4 regions of the Aquibaculum sediminis genome follow, and region 4 is predicted to be linked to each of the others. Evidence: riboswitches for the same ligand, from Rfam matches in the RefSeq annotation. Region 4 holds a riboswitch; each other region holds the start of a gene.
The links. Region 4 has a riboswitch for thiamine pyrophosphate ahead of thiM (hydroxyethylthiazole kinase). Riboswitches for the same ligand answer to the same signal wherever they lie in the genome.

Region 1: it holds a riboswitch for thiamine pyrophosphate, as region 4 does, so the genes downstream of both, thiC (phosphomethylpyrimidine synthase ThiC) here and thiM (hydroxyethylthiazole kinase) in region 4, are expected to answer to the same signal.
Region 2: it holds a riboswitch for thiamine pyrophosphate, as region 4 does, so the genes downstream of both, thiO (glycine oxidase ThiO) here and thiM (hydroxyethylthiazole kinase) in region 4, are expected to answer to the same signal.
Region 3: it holds a riboswitch for thiamine pyrophosphate, as region 4 does, so the genes downstream of both, ABZ720_RS10570 (ABC transporter ATP-binding protein) here and thiM (hydroxyethylthiazole kinase) in region 4, are expected to answer to the same signal.

What each region holds. Positions count from the first base shown of each region.
Region 1 is NZ_JBFCVK010000002.1:50,364-55,113, reverse strand. It holds partial or broken gene ABZ720_RS02940 (IS5 family transposase) at 1-625, shown strand, start outside; gene thiC (phosphomethylpyrimidine synthase ThiC) at 656-2,503, opposite strand; TPP riboswitch at 2,595-2,714, opposite strand; partial or broken gene ABZ720_RS02930 (IS5 family transposase) at 2,875-3,638, opposite strand; gene ABZ720_RS02925 (microcompartment protein) at 3,709-4,338, opposite strand; gene ABZ720_RS02920 (BMC domain-containing protein) at 4,369-4,644, opposite strand; gene ABZ720_RS02915 (EutN/CcmL family microcompartment protein) at 4,723-4,750, opposite strand, start outside.
Region 2 is NZ_JBFCVK010000005.1:162,180-166,929, reverse strand. It holds gene pepN (aminopeptidase N) at 1-962, shown strand, start outside; gene ABZ720_RS09665 (thiazole synthase) at 1,084-1,854, opposite strand; gene thiS (sulfur carrier protein ThiS) at 1,858-2,046, opposite strand; gene thiO (glycine oxidase ThiO) at 2,024-3,034, opposite strand; TPP riboswitch at 3,088-3,208, opposite strand; gene ABZ720_RS09650 (nitroreductase family protein) at 3,276-3,848, opposite strand; gene ABZ720_RS09645 (alpha/beta fold hydrolase) at 3,968-4,750, shown strand, end outside.
Region 3 is NZ_JBFCVK010000006.1:11,299-16,048, reverse strand. It holds gene ABZ720_RS10580 (monovalent cation/H+ antiporter subunit A) at 1-2,011, opposite strand, end outside; gene ABZ720_RS10575 (ABC transporter permease) at 2,132-2,884, opposite strand; gene ABZ720_RS10570 (ABC transporter ATP-binding protein) at 2,888-3,670, opposite strand; TPP riboswitch at 3,664-3,774, opposite strand; gene ABZ720_RS10565 (tellurite resistance TerB family protein) at 3,909-4,643, shown strand; gene ABZ720_RS10560 (peptidylprolyl isomerase) at 4,668-4,750, opposite strand, start outside.
Region 4 is NZ_JBFCVK010000007.1:32,266-37,015, forward strand. It holds gene thiE (thiamine phosphate synthase) at 67-717, opposite strand; gene thiM (hydroxyethylthiazole kinase) at 714-1,532, opposite strand; TPP riboswitch at 1,590-1,693, opposite strand; gene ABZ720_RS12390 (orotate phosphoribosyltransferase) at 1,812-2,477, shown strand; gene ABZ720_RS12395 (SAM hydrolase/SAM-dependent halogenase family protein) at 2,787-3,533, shown strand; gene ABZ720_RS12400 (queuosine precursor transporter) at 3,560-4,111, shown strand; gene ABZ720_RS12405 (DUF2306 domain-containing protein) at 4,103-4,750, opposite strand, start outside.

The DNA of each region.
Region 1 (4,750 bases), on a different contig from region 4:
GGTTTTGTGGATTGCCCGAACTGGCAGTCCGTGGTGCCCGCGTTGTTCGGGAACTGGCGCACGGCGTTCCGGCGGTTCAGCGACTGGCGTAAGGCCGATGTTTTCAAACGGATGTTCGATGCCTTGCCGAATGAGCCTGACATGGAATACGCCATGATCGACGCCACCATCGTCAGGGTTCATCGCCACGGACAGGGCCCAAAAGGGGGATTTAGAGCTAGGCCATAGGTCGCTCCAAGGGCGGCAGACGACAAAGGTTCTGGCGCTGACCGATGCCCTGGGCAACCTCGTGCGCTTCTCGCTCATGCCGGGTCACCGTTTCAACAGTCTCGGCGTAGCGCCGCTGGTCGAGGGTGTCGAGTTTGACGCTTTCATCGCGGACAAAGCGTTCGACAGCAGCGTTGCCGCTCTCAACGAGCGCGGCGCCAAGGTTGTCATCTCGCAGCACCCGAGACGGACAAAGCCCATTCTGATCGATGATGACTTGTACAACTTGCGCCACCTGATCGAGAATGTCTTCTGCAAACTCAAAGAGTTCAAGCGCATCGCTATGCGGGCCTGCAGAACCGATCAGAGCTTCGAGGCCATGATCTATCTCGCAGCCGCCATCTTCAATTCACGATGAATCCCCATAGACCCTAATCCGTAGGCGGTCCTATTGCCCTTCCCTGCTCCGTCGACGTCGATCTTTAGCTGCCTCCACCTCATGGACAGGGACGTAGAGGTCCCCGCCATCGCGATACTTCTCGGCCATCTCCGCCATGCCCTTCTGCGCGCGCGCGGCATAATGGATGTCCTGGCTGATCTTCATCGAGCAGAATTTCGGCCCACACATTGAACAGAAATGCGCGACCTTGTGCGCCTCTTTCGGCAGGGTCTGATCGTGGAAGGCGCGCGCCGTGTCCGGGTCGAGCGAGAGGTTGAACTGATCCTCCCAGCGGAACTCGAACCGGGCACGCGACAGCGCGTCGTCGCGGATCCTTGCCGCGGGGTGGCCTTTCGCCAGATCTGCAGCATGGGCGGCGATCTTGTAGGTGATGACGCCGGTCTTCACATCGTCCCGATCGGGTAAGCCCAGATGCTCCTTGGGCGTCACGTAACAGAGCATCGCCGTGCCGAACCAGCCGATCATCGCCGCGCCGATCCCACTGGTGATATGATCGTAACCCGGCGCGATATCGGTGGTCAGCGGCCCGAGCGTGTAGAACGGGGCTTCGCCGCAGAGTTCGAGCTGCTTGTCCATGTTCTCCTTGATCTTGTGCATCGGCACATGGCCGGGGCCTTCGATCATCACCTGACAATCCTTCTCCCAGGCGATCTGCGTGAGTTCCCCCAAGGTCTCCAGCTCGGCGAATTGCGCGGCATCGTTCGCATCCGCGATGGAGCCTGGCCGCAGCCCGTCACCGAGAGAGAAGGACACGTCATAGGCGCGCGCGATGTCGCAGATATCCTCGAAATGCTCGTAGAGGAAGCTCTCGCGGTGGTGGTGCAGGCACCATTTCGCCATGATCGAGCCGCCACGGCTGACGATGCCGGTCACCCGGTCGACAGTCAGATGGATATGGCGCAGCCGCACACCTGCGTGGATGGTAAAATAATCCACCCCCTGCTCCGCCTGTTCGATCAGCGTGTCGCGGAACACCTCCCACGACAGATCCTCGGCCACGCCGTCGACCTTTTCCAGTGCCTGGTAGATCGGCACGGTCCCGATCGGCACCGGCGCATTGCGGATGATCCATTCGCGGATGTTGTGGATGTTGCGTCCTGTGGAAAGATCCATGACCGTATCCGCGCCCCAGCGGATGGCCCAAACCATCTTTTCCACTTCCTCGGTCATCGAGGACGTCACGGCGGAATTTCCGATATTGGCGTTGATCTTGACCAGAAAATTCCGACCGATGATCATCGGCTCGATCTCGGGGTGATTGATGTTGGCGGGAATGATCGCCCAGCCGCGCGCCACCTCGTCGCGTACGAATTCTGGTGTCACAAAATCGGGGATCGATGCGCCGAAGCTTTGGCCGTCGCGCACAAGCTGTTCCCTGATCGCCATGCGGCCCAGATTCTCGCGGATGGCAACGAATTCCATCTCCGGCGTGACGATGCCCGCCCGAGCATAGGCGATCTGGCTCACGGCCTTGCCGTCCCGTGCTTTCAGCGGCGCGTGACGAACGGGGAACTCGGGTGTCAGCCGGTCGGCCGAGACAGAGCCGTTGTCTTCCGGCCGGACATGTCGTCCCGCATAGGCGTCGACGTCGCCGCGGGCCGCGATCCAGCTTTCGCGCAGGCGTGACAGGCCGCGCTCGATGGCGATCTTGGCGGCAGGATCGGTATAGGGGCCGGAAGAATCGTAGACCGTCACCGGAGGTTCATCGGCACTGGGATGCAGGGCAATCTCTCGCATCGGCACCCGGATATCAGGGTGAGTCATTCCCGGCCAGAAGACTTTGGACGAAGCGGGCAGCGGTCCAGTGGTGACATTCGGGGTTGGATTGGACGTCATGTCAGGCTCCGTAGCTTGTGCAAGCATTAGAGACCCAGCGCTGACGGGAAGGAGAAGAACGCCTCACAAAGGACCACGGCCGCATCCGACCGCCAAGGCATCCGCACCGTCCCTACGCCAGTATGAACTGGATCAGGTTCGTCGGGTTCTTGCGCTGCCTTGCGGCCTAGCAGTATCTCAGCCCCTTGTCGGGACACCCCTGGTGAGGACCAGATTCTGCGCAACGAGGTGCACAATGTCAACGCGTTGTCCAGGTTTTGGCTCGTGAGCTTCATGCATTACGATCTGGGATACATCGACCTGGAACAGATAACCCTGCAGACGATCGACAATCCTTTCGGACCAAGGGTGTCATCCATGTCTCGGGAATGAACAGCTGCAAGTTTGATGAGAGCGAGCAAGTTTTCGGCGTGCTTTTCGTAGCGCGTGGCGACGGCGCGGTAGTGCTTGATCTTGTTTATGTAGCGTTCGAGGAGGTTTCTGTATCGATAGAGGGACTGAAGGCGGGCGGGTCTTTGCGTCCAGGCATTGATTAGATGCAGGCCCAGGCGCCTTACTGGTCCATGGCCTGGTGCATGGCGTTGGAGTCGTAGGCACGGTCAGCGAGCAGGATCTGGCCCTCGCCGTGACTGCCAAGCATGTCGGCTGCGCTGGGGCCGTCGTGAGACTGGCCGGGGGTGAGCTTCAGGACCACCGGTCGGCCCTCGGCGTCGACCAGGGCGTGGATCTTGGTCGTCAGCCCGCCCCGCGAGCGCCCCACGCATCGGGCGTCAGGCTGGTCCCCGGCGGCGGATTGCGGCCGCCCTTTTTTGCGTTCGCCCCGTGCTGGTGAACGCGAACCGAGGAACTGTCGATCATCTGCAACTCGCCTTCGTAGGCGGCCGAGACTGCCTCGAAGATTCGATCCCAGACACCCAACTTCCGCCAGCGCACAAAGCGGTTGTAGCAGGTCGTCGGTGGGCCGTAGCGCTCCGGGATATCAGCCCAGGGCGAGCCCGCCCGTACGCAGCCGCCAGTAGATCCCGTTCAGCACCCGCCGGTCGTCCACTCGCGGCACGCCGCGCGGCTTGTTCGGCAGCAGTGGCTCGATGATCGACCACTCGAAGTCCGTGATCTCGTAACGGCGTTGACTCATTTCTGCTCCTCCTCGAGGAGCTTGAATCGCATTCCAGCCGAGACGCGCTACCAATTTATGAGTTTACGGCCTAGCCCTTCCTGCCCTTCACCTTCTTCAGGGTATCCGCAATCGCCTTGCGGGCCACCTTGAGCGATTCCGTCCTGCCCGACATGAATATGCGCCCCGAGGCGCCCATCATCTGAACGTCGTTGATGGTCACGTCTGGTGCGGCGCGCTCGGCCTCGTTGGCTGCCACGCAGGCGAAGAGGGCTGGCATCATCTCGTAGACCAGCAAGGAGGTTCCGGGCAGGAGCATCGATGCATCGCGGCTGCGATTGAGAATGATGGCATGCTGGTCGGAGATGTCCTCCACGATGTCGTGGAAGAGCGTAACCGGGGCCAGCTGGTCTTCCGCCTTTGCGCCGATCCCTTTCAGCACCGCCGCGCCGGCCGCAGCCAAATCGTCGCGGCTGGAAGAGTGAAGCTCCATCAAACCGAACTGCCGCTCAGTGAAGAGAATGCCCGGCTCCATGTCCGGCGCGGCCTTCAGGGCCAGATCGCAGATCCGGTGAATGGACAGCGCCGGCGCCACCTCAATGATGAGGCTATTCTCGCCTTCGAAAGGCGGATAGCCTCGCGCCCGCGTGGGCGTGCTGAGGTAAGCCGCGAACTGCGGCTGAAGATCATAGATCGGCAGATAAACGCGCAGTTCCGTCATGCGGCTCTCCTCTGCAGCGACACGGGTTCCTTACTTCGCCGCTTCGAAGAACTTCCCGATGTCGGGATGCGGACGCGGGATCACGTGGACCGATACCAGTTCGCCAATCGCATTGGCCGTCTCCGCTCCGGCTTCCGTCGCCGCCTTGACGGCACCGACATCGCCGCGGATGACCACAGAGACCAGTCCGTCGCCCACTTCCTCACGGGAGACGATGGTCACGTTCGCCGCCTTCACCATCGCGTCGGCCGCCGCAAGCGCGGCCACATAGCCTTTGGTCTCGATCATACCGATTGCATTCGACATAGCTCTTCCTCCGCTTCACGCTATGGCCCGCAGGCCGCTGCTCAACACATGCCGGTGCCGCTGCCCCGGCCTACGACGTTACTCCTGCTCATCGATCGACCCGATA
Region 2 (4,750 bases), on a different contig from region 4:
TGATGGCCCACGACAGTGACCCCTTCGTGCGCTGGGAGGCGGGCCAGGACTTCGCCACCGCGCTGATGATTGAGGGCAGCAAGGCCTGGCGCGCGGGCGAGCAGCCGGTTATGGATCCCGCCTTCATCGAGGCCATGCGCGCCATCCTGACGGATTCACGCCTGGAGCAGGCCTTCGTGGCCGAGGCACTGGCGCTACCCAGCGAGGACTATGTGGCCGAGCGCATGGAGGTGGTGGACGTGGAGGCGATCCACGCTGCGCGCGGGGCGCTCAAGCGGGCGCTGGCCGAAGCCCTGCGCTCGGATTTCGCGCAACTCTATGAACGCCTCAACGACAGCGCGCCCTACAGCCCCGATGCCGAGGCGGCGGGTCGGCGCGCCCTGCGCAATGCGGCGCTGTCCTATCTGGCGGTCTTTGCCGAGACCGAGCCGCAGGAGCGCGCGCGCCTGATCGAGCACTACCGCCAGGCCGACAACATGACCGACCGCATGGCGGCCCTGCGGCTGCTGGTGGATCTAGACCTGCCGGAGCGCCAGGAGGCATTGGACGACTTCGAACGGCGTTTTGCGGAAGACGCCCTGGTGATGGACAAGTGGTTTGCGCTCCAGGCGGTCTCGGATTTGCCCGACACCCTGGAGCGGGTGAAGGCGCTGATGCAGCACCCGACCTTCTCACTGGAACGGCCGAACAAGGTTCGGGCCCTGATCGGGAGCTTCATCGCTGCCAATCCGCTGCGCTACCACGCGGCCGACGGCAGCGGCTACGCCTTCCACGCGGCACTGACGCTAAAGCTCGATGCGCTCAATCCCCAGGTGGCCGCCCGCCTCTTGGCGCCGCTGGGCCGCTGGCGGCGCTTCGATGCAGGGCGCCAGGAGAAGATGCAGGCCGAGCTGCAGCGAATCCTGGCCGCGCCAAAGCTCTCTCGTGACGTCTACGAGATCGCGACCAAGGCACTGGGGTGACGGGCAAACCGTCATCCTGAGCGCCAGCGAAGGATCTGGAGCCGTTGGAGCTCCACCCTGCGAGATCCTTCGCTGTGTTCAGGATGACGAGGCCCCCGGGGCCTGGAGTCGGCGCCTCGCGTCAGTCCCGGAAGGCCATTCCCATGACGGGGGTCGAGGGCGAGGCCAGGTCGCGGGCCTCGATCGGCTCGGCCTCCCAGCCGAGGCGGCCGGCCTCCAGGGCGAGCCGGAACGCGCGGGCCATGGCGATGGGGTCGCCGGCCCTGGCCACGGCCGTGTTCAGCAGCACGGCGTCGTAGCCCAGTTCCATGGCCTCGACGGCGTGGGAGGGGCGGCCGATGCCGGCGTCCACCACCAGCGGCACGTCGGGAAAGCGCGCGCGCAGGCTGCGCAGGGCGCGCGGGTTGTAGAGCCCGCCGCCGGAGCCGATCGGCGCGCCCCAGGGCATCAGTACCCGGCAGCCGGCCTCCAGCAGGCGCTCGGCGACGCAGATGTCGTCGGTCGTGTAGGGAAAGACCTCGAATCCCTCGCTGCAGAGGATGCGCGCCGCCTCCACCAGGCCGAAGACGTCCGGCTGCAGCAGATCGTCGTCGCCGATCACCTCCAGCTTGATCCAGGGCGTGTTGAAAAGCTCGCGCGCCATCTGCGCCGTGGTGACGGCCTCCTTGACGCTGTGGCAGCCGGCGGTGTTGGGAAGCACCCGCACGCCGAGCTCGCGGATGATCGACCAGAAGCCCTGGCCCGCCTTCTCCGCCCCGGATTCGCGGCGCAGCGAGACCGTCACCACCTCCGCGCCCGATGCCTTCACCGCCTCGGCCATGATCGCCGGCGAGGGGTAGAGCGCGGTCCCCAGCAGCAGGCGCGAATGCAGGTGGACGCCGTAGGCTTCCATGGCTCAGCCTCCCTTCATCGGCGCCAGCACTTCCAGCCTGTCGCCCTCGCTGAGTGTGACTTCTCCGCGGCGCGACGCGGGGGCGACGTCGCCGTTGACGGCCGTGGCCACCCTGGCTTCGCCATAGCCCAGCTCCTCCAGGGTCTGCGCGAGCGTCGGCCCTGCGACCTCACGCGCTTCGCCGTTCACCATGATCCTCATCCATCACCTCCGGGTAGTGGGCGCCGTTCAGCAGCGCGTCTGCCGCCATGCGGGCGAGCGCAGGCGCCAGCAGGAAGCCGTGGCGGTAGCAGCCGTTGACGCAAAGGCGGCCGTCCCGCCAGCGAATGCGCGGCAGGTTGTCGGGAAAAGCCGGGCGCACCTCGCAGCCGGTCTCCACCACCTCGGCCTCGGCGAAAGCGGGATGCAGCGCATAGGCGGCGTTCAGCAGCTCGACCAGGGAGCGCGCGGTGACCCGGCCGCGCCGGTCGCTCTCGATCATGGTGGCGCCGACCAAGAAGAGCCCCTCGCCGCGCGGCACGATATAGAGTGGAAAGCGCGGGTGCAGCAGGCGAACCGGACGGGACAGGCTAACCTCCCCGCTGCGCAGCAGCAGCATCTCGCCGCGCACCCCGCGCAGGTCGTGCAACCGGTCCCGCGCAGCCATTCCGCGGCAGTCTATCACTCTGCCGCTGGCGCGATGCTCGGCAGCGTCGCGGCCGAAGCGGATCGTGCCGCCGAGCACCTGCAGGCGCTCGGCAAGGGCGGAGAGCGCCGCGCGCGGGTCCAGGTGCGCTTCCTTCCGGAACAGCAGCCCGGCGCGGAAACGGCCGGCTAGGTCCGGCTCCATGGCGGCGATTCCGTCGGCGTCTACGCGCTCGAAGCCTTCGGTGCGCCGCGCGAAACGCTCCAGCTCAGGCAGGTCGCGGCCCGGCGCGAGGATGAGACTGCCCGCCCGCTTCGTCGGCGGGTAGTGCTTGGGCCACCAGTCAAGGGCTTCCCGGCCCAGCGCGACCACCGGCGGCTCGGCCGACTCCCGCTCGCACCAGGGGGCGAGCATGCCGCCCGCAAGCCAGGAAGCGGCCTGCCCGCCCAGGGCCTCGCTGCGCTCGATCACCGCGACGCGGCAGCCGCGTTCCGCCAGCGTCACGGCACAGGTGAGGCCCGCGACGCCGGCCCCCAGCACCGTAACCTCTTCCACTTTCGACAAACTGGACCTCCTTCCGCATGTGCAGGAGATCCGGCGACTTTCGGGATGGGTACTCTTCCCGTCCCTTCGCCGGCATGACCCGGATCAGGTTCTCAGGGTCACCGCGCTGGCCCCTTGGGCCCGTCGGTTTCTCAGCCCCCTGTCGGGGCTCCCCTCGGTTATGCGTCAGGCCGGCGAGCGGCCTGCGGGACAAAGGCTGAACGATGCCGGTGCGCAGGTCAATGGCCTCGGCTCAGGCAGGTTCGCGCGGCAGCTCCAGCAGGAAGTCGTCTACTTCCATCGCCCGCCGCGGCGGGGCTACGCCTGCCGGGGCGCCCACATAGAGGTAGCCGATGATCTCGTCGTTGGCTTCCAGGCCCAGGGCGTCGAGCACCCGGCGGTCGCGCGCCGCCACGCCGGTCTTCCACTGGCACCCCCAGCTCTCGGCATGGATGGCCAGCATGATGGAAAAGGCGGCGCTGGCCACCGCCTGGCGCTGCTCCTCGACCGGGATCTTGGGGTGATCGGGCTGCAGGCGTGCCACCGTGGTGATAATCAGGGGCGCACGCAGCGGCTTGTTGCGCTCCTTCTCGAGCAGACTTTCGGGCGCATCCGGTTCGCGTGCCGCCAGAGCCTGCGCCATGGCATCGCCCAGCCGCTGGCGCTCGTCTCCGCGCAGCAACAGAAAGCGCCAGGGCCGCAGCTTGCCGTGATCCGGCGCACAGATCGCCGCCTCGAGCGCCCGGCGCACCATCGGCTCGGGCGGCTGGTCGGGCATGAGGGCAGGGGGAGAACGGCGGGAGAGCAGAGCTTCGAGCGTGTCCATGACTTCCATCTGGTGGTTGTGCAGGCCGGAATCCAGCCGCGGGCCTGTCGTGTCGGGATCGTTGATCCCCTGGCGCGTCTGGTCAAGGATCGGGCGACGACGAATCCCGAGGTGAGCGTGTGACGGAACTGGATCGCATCACGATCCGGGGGCATGCCCTGGAGTATCGACTGCTGCCGGGCCGGCGCCCGGACGGGCCGGTTATCGTGCTGTTGCACGAGGGATTGGGCGCCGTAGAGCTCTGGCGCGACTTCCCGGAGGCGCTGGCTGCGGCCACCGGCTGTTCGCTGCTGGTCTGGTCGCGCTACGGCTTCGGCGGGTCCGATCCGCTGCGCGAACCGCGCACCGCGCGCTACCTGCACGAGGAGGCGCTCGAGGCGCTGCCGGAGCTGCTGGACAAGCTGGAAATCGTGCGGCCGCTGTTGGTCGGGCACTCCGATGGCGCGACCATCGCCCTGCTCCATGCGGCGCTCGCCGAACGACCGATAGCGGGACTTGTGGCCATGGCGCCGCATGTCTTCGTGGAGGAGATCTCGCTTGCCGGCATCCGCGCGGCCGGTAAGGCCTTCTTCGAGGGCGATCTGGCCGGGCGCATGGCGCGCTATCACCGCGATGCGGAAGCCACCTTCCGCGGCTGGCACGACATCTGGCTGAGCCCGGAGTTTCGCGACTGGAACATCGAGGACTGCCTGCCGCGCATCACGGCGCCGGTGCTTTTGATCCAGGGCGAGGACGACGAGTATGGCACCATGGCGCAGATCGATGCGATCGAAGCGGGCGTTTCCGGTCCCTGTCGCCGCCTCGACCTGCCCGGCTGCGGCCACAACCCGCATCGCGAGTGCGAAGCGGAGGTGCTGGCGGCGATCACGGCTTTCATCGACGACTTTGCGCGCAAAGGGGAG
Region 3 (4,750 bases), on a different contig from region 4:
GGAAGTTGAGGGCGAGCAGCAGCAGGATCACCGTCACCACCTCCACCGAGATCTGGGTCAGCGCCAGGTCGGGCGCGGCAAAGTAGAAGAAGCCTAGCGAGACGATAAGACCGATGACGCCCACCAGGATCAGCGACAGGAGCCTGCGGTGATGGAAGAAGACGAGGGTCAGGCAGGCGACTACAAGCAGCAGCCAGGCAATGAGACCGATGGGCGAGACCGGCAGCGTGGCGCGCGCACCGGCCGCATGGTTGCCGCCGAAGAAACCGACGGCACCCACTAGGATAACTGTCGCCACCATGGTGGCGAGGTAGCGCTGCAAGGAGCCGTTCTGCAGGCCATCGGTGATGAAGGTCGCTGCTGCTGCGGTACGGTCGACCAGGCGATCGAAGATCTCCTTGGCCTCGGGGCGCGGGAAACGCTGACGCAGCGCCACGAAATTGCCGTAGCGCCAGAGCAGCAGCAGGCCGAGGGCGAGCGCGATCATGCTCATGATGAGTGCGGCGTTCACACCGTGCCAGATCTGGATGTCGACGACCGGCGCGGCCCCGTTGGTGACTGCATTGGAAGCCACCTGCACCAACGGCCCCGCGATGGTCTGCGGCAGCAGGCCGATGGCCACCACCAGCACCACCAGGAGGCCGGCCGGCGCCCACATGCCGAAGGGCGGGTCGTGGGGGTGGCTCGGGTAGTCGTGCCGCTCCTTGCCCAGGAAGACGTGGATGGCGTAGCGCGCCGAATAGGCGACCGAAAAGACCGCGCCGACCGTGGCCAGCACCGGCAGGATCCACTCTTGGCCCAGGTAGTAGGTGTGGCTCGCCTCGTACAGCATCATCTCTTTCGAGAGGAAACCATTGAACAGCGGCAGGCCGGCCGAGGAAGCGGCGGCGATCATGGCGATGGTCGCTGTGATCGGCATCAGGGTGACCAGGCCACCCAACCGCTTGGCATCACGGGTCCCCGCCTCGTGGTCGACGATGCCCGCGGTCATGAAGAGCGCCGCCTTGAAGGTGGCGTGATTGAGGATGTGGAACACGGCTGCGAGCGCGGCCATGGGCGTGCCGAAGCCCAGCAGCATGGTCATCAGGCCGAGCTGGCTGACCGTGGAAAAGGCAAGCAGGCCCTTCAGGTCGTCCTTGAAGATGGAGATCCAGGCGCCGACGATCATGGTCACGAGGCCGGCAGTCGCGACGATGTAGAACCACTCCGGCGTGCCCGCTAGCGCCGGCCACATCCGCGCCATCAGGAACACGCCGGCCTTCACCATGGTGGCGCTGTGCAGGTAGGCGCTGACCGGCGTGGGGGCGGCCATGGCGTGCGGCAGCCAGAAGTGGAAGGGGAACTGCGCCGACTTGGTAAAGGCGCCGCCCAGGATCAGCAGCAGGGCCGGCAGGTACAGGGGCGAAGCCTTGATCGCCGCACTGGACTGAAGAATGACCGTGAGGTCATAGGAACCGGCGATGTTGCCGAGGATCAGCATGCCGGCGATCATCGCCATGCCGCCCGACCCGGTGACCATCAGCGCCATGCGCGCGCCCTGGCGGCCCTCCGGTAGGTGCTTCCAGTAGCCGATCAGCAGGAACGACGAGAGGCTGGTCAGCTCCCAGAAGATCAGCAGCAGCAGGATATTGTCTGAGAGCGTGATGCCCACCATCGCGCCCTGAAAGAGCAGCAGGTAGACATAGAACAGGCCCATGGGGTCCTGCTTGCTCAGGTAGAAGCGCGCGTAAACGATGATCAGCAGGCCGATGCCAAGGATCAGAAGCGCGAAAAAGAACCCGAGGCCGTCCAGGAAGAAATTGGCATTGAGACCCAGCCCCGGCAGCCATTCGAATCGCGCCTGGATCACCTCGCCCCCAAAAACCGCCGGAGCGTAGCTCAACAGCAGGATGAGGGATGTAAGCGTTACGGAACCTGCGGTCAGCGCGCAGGCGTTCCGGCCGGCGCGGATCATGAGCGCGGGCAGAATGGCCCCGATAAACGGTAGCAGGGCGATCAGGACGAGACTCATGGCTCTCCCTAGCGTTGGCCTGACGGTTCCGGAACCCCCCGGAAGGCTGGCGCAAGATTAGGGACCGGGCCTTCGGGGTCAAGAAAACCCGGATATGCTCGTGTCGGTTTTTTGTTAGAGTCAGGGGCGCGGGTGTGTCTCGGGCAGCCAGGGCAGGAGTCGCCGGCCGAGCAGGTCGACCGAGTAGTAAAGCAGCAGTGCCATGGCGGTGAGGACCAGCAAGGCCGCGAACATCAGGTCGGTTTGCATGCGCGCGTTGGCGTTGAGCATCAGGTGGCCCAGGCCGGCGCTGGAGCCCACCCACTCACCCACCACGGCTCCGATGGGGGCGACGGCGGTGGCGACACGCAGGCCCGAGGTGAAGGCGGGCAGGGCGGCGGGAATCGCGATGTGGCGCAGGACGGCATAACGGGTGCCCCCCATGGTCTGGGCCAGCGCCAGCCAGCCCGGATCGGTGCGCCTCAGCCCGTCATAGAAGGCGGCCGTGACAGGAAAGAAGATGATCAATGTCGCCATGGCAACCTTGCTGGCCATGCCGTAGCCCAGCCAGAGCACCAGCAGTGGCGCCAGGGCGAAGACCGGGATCGCCTGGCTGGCCACCAGCAGCGGCAAAAGCCAGCGACGCAGGACCGCGGCGGAGGCCAGCAGCAGGGCGGCTATGCTTCCAAGCAGCACGCCCAGCAAGAGACCCAGAAGGATCTCCGCGGCGGTGACGCCGGCATGCCCCAGCAACAGGGACCAGCGCTGTAAAAGCGTCGCGCCAACGGCCTGCGGGCTGGGCAGGATGAAGGGCGGGACGGCCGTGACCCAAACCACCAACTGCCAGAGCAGCAGCAGCCCGATGGTCACCGTCGCGGCGCGCAGCAATCCCATGGCCTATGCCCCTTCTTGCTCGCGCAAGCGGGCACTTCCACCGTGGCGTAGGGCGGCGAGCAGGCGCGCCTGCAGCGCGAGCAGCCCGGGATCGTCCGGCGCACGTGGCGGCGCGCCAGATGGGGCGAAGGCTTCACTGATCCGCGCCGGGCGGCCTGTGAGGACCAGCAGATGATGGCCCAGGCGCAGGGCCTCCAGCGGATCGTGGGTCACCAGCAGTACGGTGCGCCCGGCCAACAGATCACCGGCGAGATCCTGCAATTCCAGGCGGGTTACTGCGTCGAGCGCAGAGAAGGGTTCGTCCATGAGGATGATGGGCCGATCCTCGTAGAGGGTGCGGGCCAAAGCAACACGCTGGCGCATGCCGCCTGACAGCGCGGCCGGCCGGGCTTGGGCGCGATCGGCGAGCCCCACCTGTTCCAGAAGTTGCATGCATCGCGTTCGGCTCGGCCGCTGCCGGCGCAGGCGGTCGCCGAGCGTGACGTTATCCTGGACGCTCAGCCAGGGGAGGAGCAGGTCCTGCTGCGCCATCCAGGCTATCCGGCCCTGCAGGGCGGCGCCGTCGCTGGCCTCAATCTTGCCTTCGGCTGCGGCGTTTAGCCCCGCAAGCAGGGCAAGGAGGCTGGATTTCCCCACGCCGGAGGGGCCGAGGAGGCAACTCGTCTGGCCGGCCGGCAACTCGATGGAGAGGTCGTCGAAGAGCGCTGCCCCCTCGAAATGCAGGCGGGCACCGCTCAGCCTGATGCCGGGAGCGGCACCTGGCGTATCGAATCGTGCGCAAAACAAGGTCGGCAACGCTCCCTTCGCGGGCATTATCCCGGCAGGTTCAGGGGGTCGCGACCTGTCGTCGCCTCTCAGCCGCGCGTAAAGCGGCTCCCCCGGTGCATCGGCGGAGACTATGCCGCGCTGTTCGAGTGGGTTCCAGGGCAAAGGCACCTGAAGCAAGAGATTGATGCCGGGGACTTGGAATGGGCTGGCGGCGTAACGATCTCTCGCGAGCAAAAGCGCGAACAAGGAGCCAGCCATGATCAACGCCAAGTCCCTCCTCGACCAGTTCATGGGATCGGGGGGTACGAGCGGCCTGGGCGAGAAGGCGAAAAGCGCCATGGGCGGTGGCGGTATGTCCGGGGGCGGCATGTCCGGTGGTGGCATGTCTGGCGCCCTTGGCGGCGCCGCGGCCGGTGGTCTCCTGGCCTTGCTGGTCAGTTCGAAGGGCGCGCGCAAGCTTGGCGGCAAGGCCCTGACCTATGGCGGGGCTGCCGCGGTTGGCGCGCTGGCCTTTCGGGCCTGGCAGAACTACCGCGACGGCAAGCAACCCGGTGCCGCCGAGACTCCGACCGAGCCGCTGCCACCGCCAAAGGACAGCGCATTCGATGCGGAGAATACGGCTGCCGCCGATGGGCTGCCCTTCGCGTTGACCTTGGTGCGCACCATGATCGCAGCAGCCAAGGCGGACGGGCACGTGGATGCCGCGGAGCAGAAGAAGCTCTTCGACCATGTCGACGACCAGGGCTTCGACAACGAGACCAAGGCCTGGATGTTCGATGAACTGCGCAAGGATCAGGATGTGGCCGAGCTGGCGCGGGCGGCGAAGGGCCCGGAGCAGGCGGCAGAGATCTACCTCGCTGCACGCATGACCATCGATCCCGACGATCCGCAGGAGCAGCACTTCCTGCGCGAACTCTCCGTCAGGCTCGATCTGCCGAGAGAGCTGGTGCAGCACCTGGATGCAGAGGTGGAGGCTCAGGCGCGCGCCTGAGCCTCTATCAGCCTCTGAGTGCGATCAGGCAGCGTCTGCCTGGACCTTGATCGAAACGATCTTGTCGGGCTTGGGCACGCTGCCGGAGGGATCGCTTGCCGGTGCCT
Region 4 (4,750 bases):
CGTCAATCCGGTCTACACTGAAGAATTAATCCGGATCGCGTTCAATCTGAACCGCAAGGTTTCAGATTAAGCGCGGCCTGCTCTGGCCTCCGCCACGGCATCGCGCAATCGTCGGGCCGCTTGCGCCGGATCTTCCGCTCCGCCGATGGCCGAGACCACGGCCACTCCGTTGGCGCCGGCTTCGACCACCGCTGCGGCGCTGTCTGCCGAGATTCCGCCGATGCCCACCAGTGGCTTGTCGGTCAGACGTCGCATCGATGCCACGCCTTCCAGACCGATCGCGGCCCCGGCATCGTCCTTGCTGGAAGTCGCAAACACCGGCCCGACGCCGATATAGTCGACCGCGTCGAGCGGCACCCTGGCCAATTCCTCGGCATTGCCGGCGGAGACGCCCAGGATCCGATCCTCCCCCAGGCGCGCCCGCGCTGCGGCGGCCTCGTCATCGTCCTGTCCCAGGTGCAGGCCATCCGCACCGAGCGCCAAGGCGACATCCAGACGATCGTTGACGATCAGAGGCACCCGCGCGGCCCGGCACAGCGGCATCAAGGCCTCTCCCAGTGCCAGCATATCGTGGTCGCTGGCCTCCTTGTCCCTGAGCTGGACCAGGGTGGCGCCCCCGGCCAGCGCACGCGCCACCACGTCACTCATGCGCCGGCCGGCACAATCGCCGGGGCCAATAACGAGATAAACCGAAAGATCGAAGGTCGGGCGAGTCATGGCAGCCTGGCTTCCTGGTCCAATTGCTCGGTTTCAAGGCTGTAGAGGGCGTCCAGCAGGGCCACGCGAAAGGATCCCGGCCCGCGCGCCACCGCCGCCGCTCGCTCACCGGCCACGCCCATGATGACGAGCGCATCGCGCGCCGCACGCATCGGGTCCTTGCACACCGCAGCCGCAGCCCCGGTCAGTGCGGTGAGTGCGCAACCGGCCGCGGTGACGCGGGTCAACAGCACATGTCCGTTCGCGATCCGCAGGACGGCCTCTCCATCCGTTACCAGATCCACCTCGCCCGTCACCGCGACCACCGCGCCGGTGTTCAGGGACAGGCGACGTGCCTGATCCAGAACGGCATCGGCGGCCAGGGTCGAGTCGACACCCTTTCCGCCAGAGTCCTGCGCGCTCGCGCCGGAGAGTGCCGCGATTTCCGAAGCGTTGCCGCGGATGATTGTCGGCCGCATCTTCGCCAGGCGCGAAGCATTCGCCAACCGGAACTTGGTGGCGCCGCAGCCCACCGGGTCGAGCACCCAGGGTGTGCCCGTCGCCACCGCCTGTGCCGCTGCGGCCACGGCGGCCTCGAGCCAGTCACTGGTGAAAGTGCCTGTGTTGATGGTCAAGGCGGACGCCAGGGTAACGAACTCTTCCACTTCCTCACCCGCATGGGCCATGGCCGGCGAGGCTCCCACCGACAGAAGCAGATTGGCTGCCAGGTCCATGGCCACGAAGTTGGTGATGTTCTGCACCAGAGGACCCGTGTCCCGAATGGCCGCAAGCGTAGCGCCCGGTCCCTGGTCTGCTGCGAATGACTGTTTCGACATGAGAAACTTTCCTCCCGTTGCTAATTACGGGAGACGTCGCGGCGCGAGGCACAAGCCCCTCGTCAGTCGGCGGCTCCCTGCGCTGGCATGACCCAGATCAGGTTCCATGGGTGTCATCTCAGCCCCGCCCTATCCCCGGCGGGACACCCCAGGCCAGTCGGCACTGTGGCTTTCACCGCGCTCCATGTCAAAGAACCCGAAGCAGTTCGGTCTCAGAAGACATTGCCTCGCAGGGCCAGCCCGCCTATTCACGAAAACCTTCCAGCCGGAGTGACTGCCATGATCCTGTCCGACCAAGAGACGGCGCGGCTGACAGCCGAAACCCTGCTCGATATCGAGGCAGTGCTGTTCCGCCCGCAAGAGCCATTTACCTTTACCTCCGGCCGCAAGAGCCCCGTCTATGTGGACTGTCGGCGGATCATTTCCTTCCCACGGGCGCGTGGGCTGATGATGGATCTGGGGTGCGGGCTGCTGGCACGCAAAGCCGGGGTTGAAGCCTTCGATGCCGTCGCCGGAGGCGAAACCGCCGGCATTCCCTTTGCCGCCTGGGTTGCCGAACGGCTGGGCCTGCCCATGGTCTACGTCCGCAAGAAGCCCAAGGGTTTTGGGCGCAACGCCCGGATCGAGGGGACCTTTCCTGAGGGCGCCCGGATCCTGCTGGTCGAAGATCTCGCCACGGACGGCGGCAGCAAACTCAGTTTTGTAGAGGCGCTGCGCGAAGCCGGTGCCGAGGTGGCGCACAGCTTCGTCATCTTCCATTACGGCATCTTTCCCCAGGGCATTGCGCAGTTGGAAGCGGCCGGCGTGAAGCTGCACGCGCTCTGCACCTGGTGGGATGCGCTCGCCGCCGCCGAGGCGAAGGGCTATCTTGATGAAGCAGGCATCGCCGAAGTGAGACGGTTTCTGCACGATCCGGACGGCTGGGCAGCAGCGCAAACGGACTGACGCACAGGGTACGCACTGGGCGCGGAATGACGGCAAAAGCCCTCTTGCGCAGTACAGCACTCCCAACGATACTGCGAATCATTCGCATCATCGTTGGGAGGCACGAATGCCCGCATGGCAGACACTGAACCTACAGCTTGTCGCGCGCCTGCTGCTCGCGGCTTCGCAGGAATGGCGCCAGCCACCACGGCCGTGTCGTGCTTCCACATCGGACACGCCCGGTCCTGCTGTGAGCCAAAAATCAGCTCGTCGATCACGGTAGGACGTAATTGCAATGGTAGCTGCGTCAGGCGGAGAAAGTGAAACGTGATGATCCTGCTCTACACCGATTTCGGCTGGGCCGGGCCCTATGTCGGGCAGATGCATGCAGTGCTGGCGGCGCAGTGCGCCGATCATACGATCGTGGATCTGCAGCACGACGCACCGACCTTTGCACCGCGGGCTGCCGGCCATCTCCTGGCGGCCGTTGCCGAGCCCCTGCCGCCGGGTTGCATCGTGATCGCTGTCGTCGACCCGGGCGTCGGATCGCCGCGCCGAGCAATCCTGCTCGAGGCCGGCGGCCGAACCTACCTGGGCCCGAACAATGGCCTGCTCACCCCGCTGGCGCTGCGCGATCCCGCGGCACGGGCAGCGGTCATCGAGTGGCGCCCACATGTCCTCTCCGCCAGCTTTCACGGCCGGGATCTCTTCGCACCGGCCGCCGCAAAGCTCGCCAACGGCGAGCCCTTGCCGAGCGAACCACTGCCGCTCCGGGACCTCGTGGGCGCCGATGAGCCCTCTATCCTGGAAGAGGTGATCTACATCGACGGCTACGGCAACTGCTGGACCGGGCTGGCGGTGAAGGAACTCGCGCCCGATAGCCGGATCGTTTGCGCGGGCTCACCCCTCGCCCGGGCGCGCACCTTCTCGGACGTGGAAATCGGCCAGCCCTTCTGGTACGAGAACTCTGCCGGTCTGGTCGAGATCGCCGTCAATCAAGGTTCTGCCGCAGCCGCACTCGGGCTGACCATCGGCAGCGCGATTGGAGTGCGCCCTGGAGACCGGCTGTCTCGATGAAAGGCTTCCGAGGTGGACTGCACGCGATGACAACGCTTACCCGCGGCCTGTTGCTGGGCACCCTGGCAATGGCGCTCCTGGTCACGGCCTCCAATATCCTGGTGCAGTTCCCGGTGAATGATTTCCTCACCTGGGGCGCGTTCACCTATCCAGCCTGTTTCCTGGTCACCGACATCTGCACTCGGACCCTGGGAGCCCAGCGCGCGCGCAAGGTGGTCTATGTGGGCTTCGCCGTGGCCGTCGTGCTGTCCGTCGCGCTTGCAACACCGCGCATTGCAGCAGCCTCCGGCGCCGCCTTCCTGACCGCACAACTCCTGGACGTCGCGATCTTCGACCGTCTGCGGCGGGCGGTCTGGTGGCTGGCCCCTCTGGCCTCCTCGCTCTTCGCCTCGGCCATCGACACTGCCTTGTTTTTCTCCCTGGCCTTCGCCGGCACTGGATTGCCGTGGATCACGCTGGCTCTGGGCGATTATCTGGTGAAGCTGGCCATTGCCTTGATCATGCTGATCCCCTTCAGGGCCCTGATCTCGATCCTGCCCAGTCGCGAGCGGATACAGGGCTCGGGTCTCTCACCCTGACGCCTGGCGTTTCGACGCCGGTGCCCGGGCCGATGTGCCCAGGTGGCGGTTCCACCAGAAAATCAAGGGCGTCAGGGCTACTGTCGGCCCGAGCCATAACAGTAGCGGCGGCAGGAAGGTCAGGTTGACGACGGCGACTGCGGTAATGGTCGCGATCAGGCCGCCCAGCATCCGCCCGAGATGCCGCGCGATACGGGCCTTTCCCTTGTCCCCACCCCGCTTCAGCCAGCCGATGTCCGTCACGGCGAGCCAGAAACCGAGCGCACCGAATACCAAAAGCACCAGGGACTGATCCGAGCCTGATTGCCCCGGAAGCCACGCGCGCAGTCCCCAGAGCATCATGGCCCCGGCCGTCAACAGCATGATCACAGTTGCCACCACATCGATCCTCTGCGGCCGTCCGTCCCGGCGAAGGGCAGCCCGCCACCCGGTGAACACCAGGTAGAAGCTGAACAGGCCGATGGCGAAGAGAAACGGCGAGGGCCGCAGGCTGGCCAAGGCCAGGGCACTGGCCGACACCACAAACATCGACCAGACATAGCAGCGCCCGCTGCGCACATGCCCGTCGCCCCCCTTGCGCAACAGGGCAGCCGCCACGCCGCTCAGCAGTGCCAAGGTGCCCGCTGCGATGTGCAGCAC